One region of the Yersinia alsatica genome, then DNA from elsewhere that is predicted to be linked to it. Evidence: predicted binding sites of a transcription regulator. Region 1 holds the regulator's gene; the other holds the start of a gene.

Region 1 (4,765 bases):
CGATAGCGAAACCGGCGAGGAAGATGCTGAGACTGGCACTAATGGAACCAGCGGAGGCTTGTAATTCTTGTTGCATGGCACCAAAGGCGGGTAAATACATATCGGTGGCCAAGTACCCCAACATGCTCAAACCCGCCAGATAGAACATGAAACTTGTTGACGTCTTCATACTTTATTTCTCTTTATCATAATTTTGCAGGCAATTTGCTGTCTTGAGACAGCTTTATAATTAGGGATTTATAGCGGGGGGCATTCTATCCGCTACGATAATCAGTTGTGAAACGGTAATATTTGCGAGAAGCTATCAAAAAAATTGACACCAAATAATTGAATATAGAGAGGCAGAAAATAATGTGGTCTGAATACTCATTGGAGGTGGTTGATGCTGTGGCGCGCACCGGCAGCTTCAGTGCGGCTGCTCAAGAATTGCACCGTGTGCCGTCTGCCGTCAGTTATACCGTGCGCCAACTGGAGGAGTGGCTGGCAGTTCCCCTGTTTGAGCGGCGTCATCGCGATGTCGAATTAACTCAGGCTGGAGTGGTTTTCATCAAAGAAGCCCGGGATGTTATCAAAAAAATGAATAACACGCGCCGTCAGTGCCAACAGGTGGCGAATGGCTGGCGGGGGCAATTAAATATCGTGATAGATAAAATCGTCAAACCGCAGCGAAGTCGCCGCCTGGTGCTGGATTTTTATCGCCATTTCCCTGACGTGGAGCTGCGGGTGCGCTATGAGGTGTTTAATGGTGTCTGGGATGCTTTGGTCGATGGGCAAGCCGATATGGCCATTGGTGCCACCCGGGCCATCCCGGTGAGAGGGCGGTTTGTATTTCGCGATATGGGCTTTTTGACCTGGCATTGTGTAGTCAGTGTGAACCATCCTTTAGCCCGTTTAACCGGGCCACTTAACGACAATCAGTTGCGGCCATATCCTTCACTTTGTCTGGAAGATACGGCACGAAATCTGCCTAAGCGAGATACCTGGACGCTGGATAATCAGCAACGATTAGTAGCACCGGACTGGACGACGGGGATTGACTGCCTGTGTGCAGGGCTTTGCATTGGTATGGTGCCAGCCCATATGGTGTCGCCGCTGATTGCCGATGGCCAGTTGGTGGCATTGACGTTAGCTGAACCACTGCCGGATAGCCCGTGCTGCTTAACCTGGGAACAGAATAATCACTCCCCAGCTTTAGCGTGGTTACTGGACTATTTAGGTGACAGTGTCACGCTAAATGACGAATGGTTAAAGGATGGCAATGCAGCGGATGACGGCGGCGTGCAGCACTAGCGGCCAGTCACGTGGAATGTGACTGGCCGAAGAGGATTAACGGCGGTAATCGCGGAACGGACCATCAGCGACAGAACGGCGCTCTACCAGTTTCGGGTGTACTTCAATGGTTTGTGGGTCTTCGCGCTTGCTGACAATACGATCAAGCAACATGGCAAAGGCGGTTTCACCTAATCGCTCTTTGGGCTGGTGGATCGTGGTTAGCGCCGGTGAGAAATAGCGGGCATTACGCACATTGTCATACCCGATCACCGAAATATCTTGCGGCACGCGTAAACCCAACTCATCAGCGGCACATATTGCGCCCATCGCCATGATATCTCCGCCACAGAATACCGCGGTCGGACGATGTTTTTGCGTCAAAATCTGATGCATGGCTTTATAACCAGACTCAGGTTCAAAATCGCCCTGAACCACCCATTCATCGCGTATCGTGATATTGGCTTCCTCTAATGCCTTCAGGAAGCCCTGATGGCGACCGCCCCCGGTATTACGTGATAACTGGCCGGGAATAGCACCGATATCACGATGGCCGCGCTCAATCAGATAACGGCCAGCTATATAGCCACCCTCGAAGGCATTATCAATAATTGAATCGGTGAAATCACCGCGCGCGGTGCCCCAATCCATAACTACCATTGGAATATTACGATAATCTTCCAGCATCCCTAACAGTTGCTCGGGATATTCTGAGCACATCACTAATAGCCCATCAACACGCTTTTGCGCCAGCATGGCCAGATAAGCTTTTTGTTTATCCAGATTATTATGAGAGTTACATAAAATCAGGGTATAGCCTTTGCTATAGCAGCTATTTTCAACCGCTTCGATCACTTCAGCGAAATAGGGGGCTTCACTGGATGTCGCCAGTAAACCAATTGACTTAGTGTGATTCACTTTCAAACTGCGAGCCACAGCACTGGGCGAATAATGCAGTTCTTTAATGGCTGCCCACACAGCAGCCTTGGTATTTTCGGCGACGAAACGAGTTTTATTGATCACGTGTGAAACGGTGGTGGTGGACACACCCGCGTGTTTGGCCACATCTTTAATCGTTGCCATAAAAAAATGACTCCTAAGCTTACCTGTTACAGCAGGTAAGTATTATGTTAATCGTTTGCCTGCATTACTCGAAAACCGCTCAGACAGAAGCACGATAGTAGGCTGGATGGTTGAGTCAGCTGGTCGTCTGAGAGTTTTTATTGGACGTTATTAGTCGGTATGCAGTTATGAACTGCGAATTTTGTCTGATCTGGAGGGAAAGTGGAAGAGCTAATCAATGTTATAAAGTGCGTAATGAGCACAAGATTTTTTTTCCTATCTGTGGGAAAATAATTTAACGCACTAATTATGTGCCTTTTCCCTACTAAAATTAACCGGCTGAGGAGTTTTTATGGATACCAATTTGAAGATGTCGCTGATTACGACTGTTGGTGCGCTGGCAATGATTATTGTCTTTAGCTTCGTGGCGGTAATGAATTAATTAAGCCGCTTGCCGGTGATAAGTAGGGCGGTTTACCCGCCCTTAATTATTACGCCGCTATTAAGCTAAATTCTGCTCAACAAAAGACCAGTTAACCAAAGCCCAGAAGTTCTCCAGATATTTTGGCCGCGCATTGCGGTAATCAATATAGTAAGCGTGTTCCCACACATCCACAGTCAACAACGGCTTATCGCTGGTTGTCAGTGGTGTTGCTGCATTCGATGTACTGACAATTGCCAGAGTGCCATCCGCTTTCTTGACCAGCCACGTCCAACCTGCACCAAAGTTTTTCACTGCGGCGTCGGTAAATTGCGCTTTAAATTCAGCAAAAGAACCAAAAGATTGCTTAATGGCATCATCGACTTTGCCCGTTGGTTCACCACCGCCATTCGGCGACAGACAGTGCCAGTAAAAAGTATGGTTCCAGACTTGGGCAGCATTGTTAAAGATGCCGCCGCTGGAGGTTTTGATAATCTCTTCCAACGTCTTAGCAGCAAACTCAGTATCTTTAATCAGGTTATTAAGATTCACCACATAGGTGTTGTGATGCTTGCCGTAATGATATTCCAGTGTTTCAGCCGAAATATGCGGTTCCAGTGCATTTTGTGCATAAGGTAATGCGGGTAATTCAAAAGACATAGCTCTCTCCTTTCGGGGTTGCTCAGGGTGTTTGCTCCTCAAATCCGGTCATTAGCTGTAGCCATGATGCGGCGAAGAGCGGTTAAATCATAATTGTTGTATTTTTGTTGTGGGTATTAATCTTAACAACTTTCAACAGGAATGACAGATATAACCACACTACAAGATGGGGGATTGCACGAAAATTAAACGCATTGAGTTATGTGATTGGTGGGGATGGTGAGAGGTAGGCACCTGATAGATTTACCGGGTGCCAGAGTAAGGATTAGCGGATGGTTTTTGGTGTCACTACCCGGCGCGCGCCGACATAGTGATCTTGCCAGTAGTCATTATCCATCATGCTGATGCGGATCTCTTCGCCCGTCCGCGGGGACTGAATAAACTTGCCGTTGCCTAAATAGACCCCTACATGGTCGGCCACACCACGATTAGCAATATTGAAGAACACCAGGTCACCACTTTCTAATTCAGCGCGTTTAACCGGTGCTGCATCGCGCAAATGATACATTTCGTTGGCGGTGCGCGGCATTTTTATTCTGATGACATCTTTATAGGCGTAATAGATAAGCCCGCTGCAATCAAAACCGGTATTAGGGGAGGTGCCGCCCCAGCGATAAGGTTTGCCGACTTGTTTCATCAGTTTGCTCATAGCGGTTTGTTTGGCGTGTTGGTAGCGTTTTTTATGTGCCGGGCTGAGTTTCATTTTATTATTTGCGGCTAATTCGGTGCTGGCTTTCCCTTCCGCTTTATTTCTATGGCGACCATAAGCAACTTTTTCTGTTTTCTTAACTGTCGCCTTTTTATTGGCCGCAGTTTTAATATCGGTTTTTTTACTCTCAGTGGCTTTACTGTTGTTTGATTTTTTAGCGGTAGGTTTGCTGACTTCTGGTGCTTTCTTCTTAATAGTTTTACTGGCAGTGGCGGCTGTTTTCTTTTTATCGTTATTGGCGGCTATCTTATTTGGGACTTTTTTACTGGTAGTGTTTTTATTGTTGTCGACTTTAACTTTCTTAATGTTTTTATCTGCTTTACGTTTCTTGCGATCATCAGGGCTGGCCTGACTAATCTGACCTTTCTTTTGCTCAGCAGAGACGTGAGCCTGCGGCGACGCATGCGCCAGGTTTAGAAATAGCTGGGTGAACAGCAGCACAAACAGCGTAAGAATTAAACGCATAATAACGCTACCAACCTTGGCCCTGAAATGAATATGAAGAGTCACAGTATTGCCGAAACTCCGGATATAAAACAGCGGCGAACTACAAGAATCTAATCGATATTGTGAGAAAACGTTAATGGCGTCGCAATTGTTGTTTTTTCACCCGTCAAATGACCTTAAATCAACCATACGTCAAC
Region 2 (4,765 bases), 1.6 Mb from region 1:
AAACAGGCGCGAGTGAATCTCGAGTCACTGACTGATGCGGTAATTGGCCGGGATATCCCGGTGGTAGCCACCTCTTCAAGCTGTACTTTTACCTTGAGAGATGAGTATCCGCATTTGTTGGATGTGGATACCGCCCCAGTGCGTGACAGAGTAGAGCTGGCGACTCGCTACATTTACCGCTTATTGGATCAAGGACGAGAGTTACCGCTAAAACCTTTATTCTCTAAAGAAAACAAACCATTGCGCATTGCTTATCACACACCTTGCCATATGGAGAAAATGGGTTGGACGGCTTATACCTTGGCATTGTTGCAGCGTATTCCAGGTATTGAGCTGGTGGTCTTAGATTCCCAATGTTGCGGGATTGCTGGGACTTATGGTTTTAAATCAGAGAACTACGCAACAGCTCAAGGAATTGGGGCAACATTATTCCAGCAGATTGAGGAGAGTGGTGTTGATCTGGTGATTACCGACTGCGAAACCTGCAAATGGCAGATTGAGATGTCGACGAGTAAGAAATGTGAGCATCCGATTACGTTGCTGGCACAATCCCTCATCGGATGATGCAGACAGCGCGCGGTTTAGCCGCGCGCTATCAAGGTCGATTATTTCAGTTTCAAGGTACTGATGATGGACTCTGCTTCAGTTTGCGCTTGTTGCTGATTCTCAGCTGGCAGCGTAATTTGCATTGTTATCAAATGATTATCAACTTTCCCCATCAATACTGATGAATAGGCTTTATCACCACCACTGGTAATAATGCTGTCCAGTTGCTGGAAGGGTTGCCCATCAACTTTAATCGCTTTATTCGTCACAACCTGAAGATTGGCATCGCGGGCGCGCTGCTGTTCAGCCAAGCGCTCAGTCAGGACATCCAAACCTTCATCGGTGTTATCACCTAAAATCACGATAACCGCTTTATCGCCAGTTTTATTGGCATAAACGTGCATATTGTTAGCTTGGTTGCCCATTTTCCCGCTTTGGTCTGATAAATCAGCTGGCAAGCTAAAAGCAACTTTGCCTTCCAACAGACTGACTGGCTGGCCTACATTGTTATTGCTGTTACCATCACAGGCACTTAATCCGGCAACTAGCAGGCCGACGGCGAGAAACTTGGTTATTTTATGCATGAGAATCCCTTATTGATGATTAATCGTCTTATCGCACCTTATTCAGACGCCAAAAGCAATCTATTGTTCAGCGGGACTCATCTGATTTAGCGCTTGCTGACTAGTTTTCCGGGCAAAATATTTCAGTAACACATTGAGCATCACGCCATAGGCTGGCAGGAAGAATAACATGCAGATCAGTAGCTTGAAGCTATAATCTACTAAGGCGATTTCCACCCAGTTTGCCGCCATAAACGGGTCAGTGCTGCGATAGAACGCAATAAAGAAGAACGCCATGGTGTCACTGATATTGCCGAAGAACATCGCCGCAGTCGGGGCGACCCACCAAGCACTGCGCTGACGTAGGCGGTTAAATACTTGAACATCAAGAATTTGTCCAAGCACATAGGCCATAAAGCTAGCCACTGCAATGCGCGCCACAACCAAATTAAAGCTGGTTAACGCCGGGAATCCTTGCCAACTTCCCTGATAAAACAGGGCTGAAATAAGGTACGAAATGAGCAACGCAGGCACCATGACCGACAAAATAATCCGGCGCGCCAGAGGGGCACCAAAAATTCGCACTGTTAGGTCAGTGGCTAAGAAGATAAACGGAAAGGTAAAAGCCCCCCAAGTGGTGTGAAAACCGAAGATAGCGATCGGTAATTGCACCAGATAGTTACTGGAGGTAATGATGACAATATGGAATAGCGACAGCCATACCAAAGCGGTCATCCGCTGTTGGGCAGTAAACGAAAACATAAATGTGACCTTTTTGGTTATTGGGGTGAGGGAACCCAAACAGAATGTGCCGCAATTTATGCGACGCGCGGCATAATACGCGTTTGCGCAACGAATGCAATGGTTAATTTTAACGCAAACGTTAGCGCGGCTTGCACCTGAAAAACAGCAGAGTAAACTATCGAACCTCTTTTATATTGCTACTGACTGACAAGAGAACCGCAATGACCGATATTTTTGCCAATCCGGATAAAACCCTTGATGCATTGGGATTGCGCTGCCCGGAGCCAGTGATGATGGTGCGTAAAACTGTCCGGCATATGGAAGATGGCCAAACGCTGCTAATTATTGCTGACGACCCCGCCACCACCCGTGATATCCCCGGTTTTTGTCGCTTTATGGATCACCAGTTGCTGGCGCAAGACACCACACAGACTCCCTATCGGTATCTGGTTAAAAAAGGGGCAAAAGCCGAGTAATCCGCCGCTTTTGCCCTGAGACTCAAACCTCTCTTTTGCGCAGTAACCTCAAGGCATTGGCGGTGACTAAGGCGGTAGCACCGGAATCTGCTAATACCGCTAGCCACAAACCGGTTAAGCCGAGCAATGTGGTCACCAGAAAAATCCCTTTTAGCCCCAAGGCGATAGTAATATTTTGGCGAATATTGGCGTTAGCTGCTCGTGATAGCAGAATGATTTCAGCCAATCCGGTAAGCCGATTATGGGTCAGTGCGGCGTCGGCGGTTTCCAAGGCGACATCCGTGCCGCTACCCATGGCGATACCAATACTGGCGGCTTTCATGGCCGGAGCATCATTAATACCGTCGCCAACCATCAGGGTTGGTTGCGTCTCATTGAGTGCCATAACCGCTTGTACTTTATCGGCAGGTAGCAACCCGGCGCGGTAATCAATCCCCAATTCACTGGCAATTGCCGCTGCGGCTCGTGGGTTATCGCCAGTGAGCATGACACCTTGAATACCTAACGTTTTCAGCGAATCAATAGCTTGTTTGGCATCGGCACGTAAAGTGTCTCGCAGTGCCAATAAGCCGATGAGTTTCTCATCTTCCAGCACCGCGACTGCGGTTTTACCGCTGCTTTCCAACAGATCGAGCTGAGCTTGCCACTCGGCAGTCAATAATGCCGGTGATATTTTCCCTGGCGCGCTGACGCGAACAATTAGGCCGTTAACCACACCTTCAACGCCCACCCCCGCCAAGGCTCGGCGATCTTCCGCTAGCGGTAGCATTTGCGTGCTACCCTGTTTAGCTGATTGCATAATAGCGATAGCCAATGGGTGATGTGACCCAGCCTCGACCGCTGCGGCCATGGCTAACAGGCGACTTTCACTCACGCCAGATGCGGGCAGGATATCGGTAACTTTCGGCTTACCCTCAGTGAGGGTACCAGTTTTGTCGAAGGCGACAGTTTGAATTCGGCCAAGTTGCTCTAATGCCGCGCCGCCTTTAATCAGTGCCCCACGGCGAGTTGCCGCCGCTAATGCCGAGGTGATCGCCGCCGGTGTGGAAATGACCAGTGCGCATGGGCAACCAATGAGCAATAGTGTCAGGCCACGGTAAATCCAGGTCTCCCAAGGCTCGGCGAAAGCCAAAGGTGGAACCAACATCACCAGCGCCGAGAGAAACATAATTGCCGGAGTATAAATTCGACTGAAACGGTCAATAAAGCGCTCAATAGGTGCGCGCCGTTCTTCTGCTAATTCAATCAGTTGTAAAATACGGTCGATGGCATTGTTTCCCGGTTCCGAGATAACGCGCATTTCAGTGGCGCGATCGACCGATAAGCTCCCCGCCGCAACTTTCTCGCCTTGTTGGCGCTCAACAGGAATAGATTCTCCGGTGAGGGCGCTTTCATCAAAACTGGCAAATGCGGTGATTAATTCTGCGTCTGCGGGCAGGCGGCCACCCGGCGCGATTTCAATGATATCGCCGGGACGCAAGCTGGCGACAGGAACTGGTCTGCGTTCCCCATTTTTCAACAGCAGCGCTTCTTCCGGCACCAACGCCATCAGCGCAGTGACTCCACGGCGCGCGCGGTTTGCAGCATAGGATTCGAGTAATTCACCAATCATAAACAGCAGCAGCACCATGGCAGCTTCAGCTGTTGCGCCAATAAACATTGCCCCGATGGCGGCTACGCTCATCAAGGTTTCAATGGCAAAAGGTGTGCCTGAGCGAATGAGTTTCCAAGCTTTAGTTACGATAGGAATCAACCCGACAATGGTTGTCGCGGTGAAAGCAAATTCACTCAGCTCAGTGCTAAATAACGAGATTACCCAGCTGATAAGCATCAGCGTGGTTAATAATGCGATTGGTAGATATTCACTAAAGCGTGTTTCTGGCGCTGGGTTCGTCACAGCTGATTGAGCATCTATCAGACTAAAACCAGCTTTCATGACGGCACTTTGCACTTGGGGGCGAATATCCGAGCTGGCATCAACCACCAATTTTTCCGTCGCGAAGAGGACTTTTACATTTTCAATGCCAATCAAACTACTAACTGCATTTTCAATCTTGCGGGCGCAACTCGGGCAATCCATCCCTTTGACCTGCCAGCTAAAACGCTGACTTCCTGTAGGTAGCGTTGCCGCAAGTATGTCACTCTCGTCATCACCCTCATCGGCATGGCTCTGACTACAGCAACCCCCTTCGTGATGTGAATGTTCACTCACTGGATTTGTACTGTCATTACCGGTTTTGGTGGCTTGTTGGCTACTGCAACCCGTTTGTTTTTTCGCATGGGTTTGACCACAGCCACAGTGGCTATGTGTATCAGTTGAATTCCGATGTTCAGAATGTGAATGCATGATGCCTCCTGGACAAAATGTAAAAGAGATACTGGATTTAGCCAGTATGCTTGCACTCTACACCTTAGAGTCAACTCCAGAGTCAAGAG

What was found. Region 1 encodes PurR, which represses purine synthesis genes. Its sites were predicted from a motif close to CANGCAAACGTTTGCNTG; they were not measured.
Positions count from the first base shown of each region.
Region 2: the regulator PurR is predicted to act here: its motif matches at 1,983-2,000, upstream of tusA (sulfurtransferase TusA).

Region 1 is NZ_CP104006.1:3,026,082-3,030,846, forward strand. It holds gene punC (purine nucleoside transporter PunC) at 1-169, opposite strand, end outside; gene punR (DNA-binding transcriptional activator PunR) at 352-1,290, shown strand; gene purR (HTH-type transcriptional repressor PurR) at 1,327-2,352, opposite strand; gene cydH (cytochrome bd-I oxidase subunit CydH) at 2,684-2,773, shown strand; gene sodB (superoxide dismutase [Fe]) at 2,834-3,412, opposite strand; gene N0H69_RS13525 (C40 family peptidase) at 3,678-4,586, opposite strand.
Region 2 is NZ_CP104006.1:4,601,737-4,606,501, reverse strand. It holds gene glpC (anaerobic glycerol-3-phosphate dehydrogenase subunit GlpC) at 1-564, shown strand, start outside; gene N0H69_RS20835 (DcrB family lipoprotein) at 606-1,130, opposite strand; gene N0H69_RS20830 (7-cyano-7-deazaguanine/7-aminomethyl-7-deazaguanine transporter) at 1,191-1,871, opposite strand; gene tusA (sulfurtransferase TusA) at 2,075-2,329, shown strand; gene N0H69_RS20820 (zinc/cadmium/mercury/lead-transporting ATPase) at 2,352-4,676, opposite strand.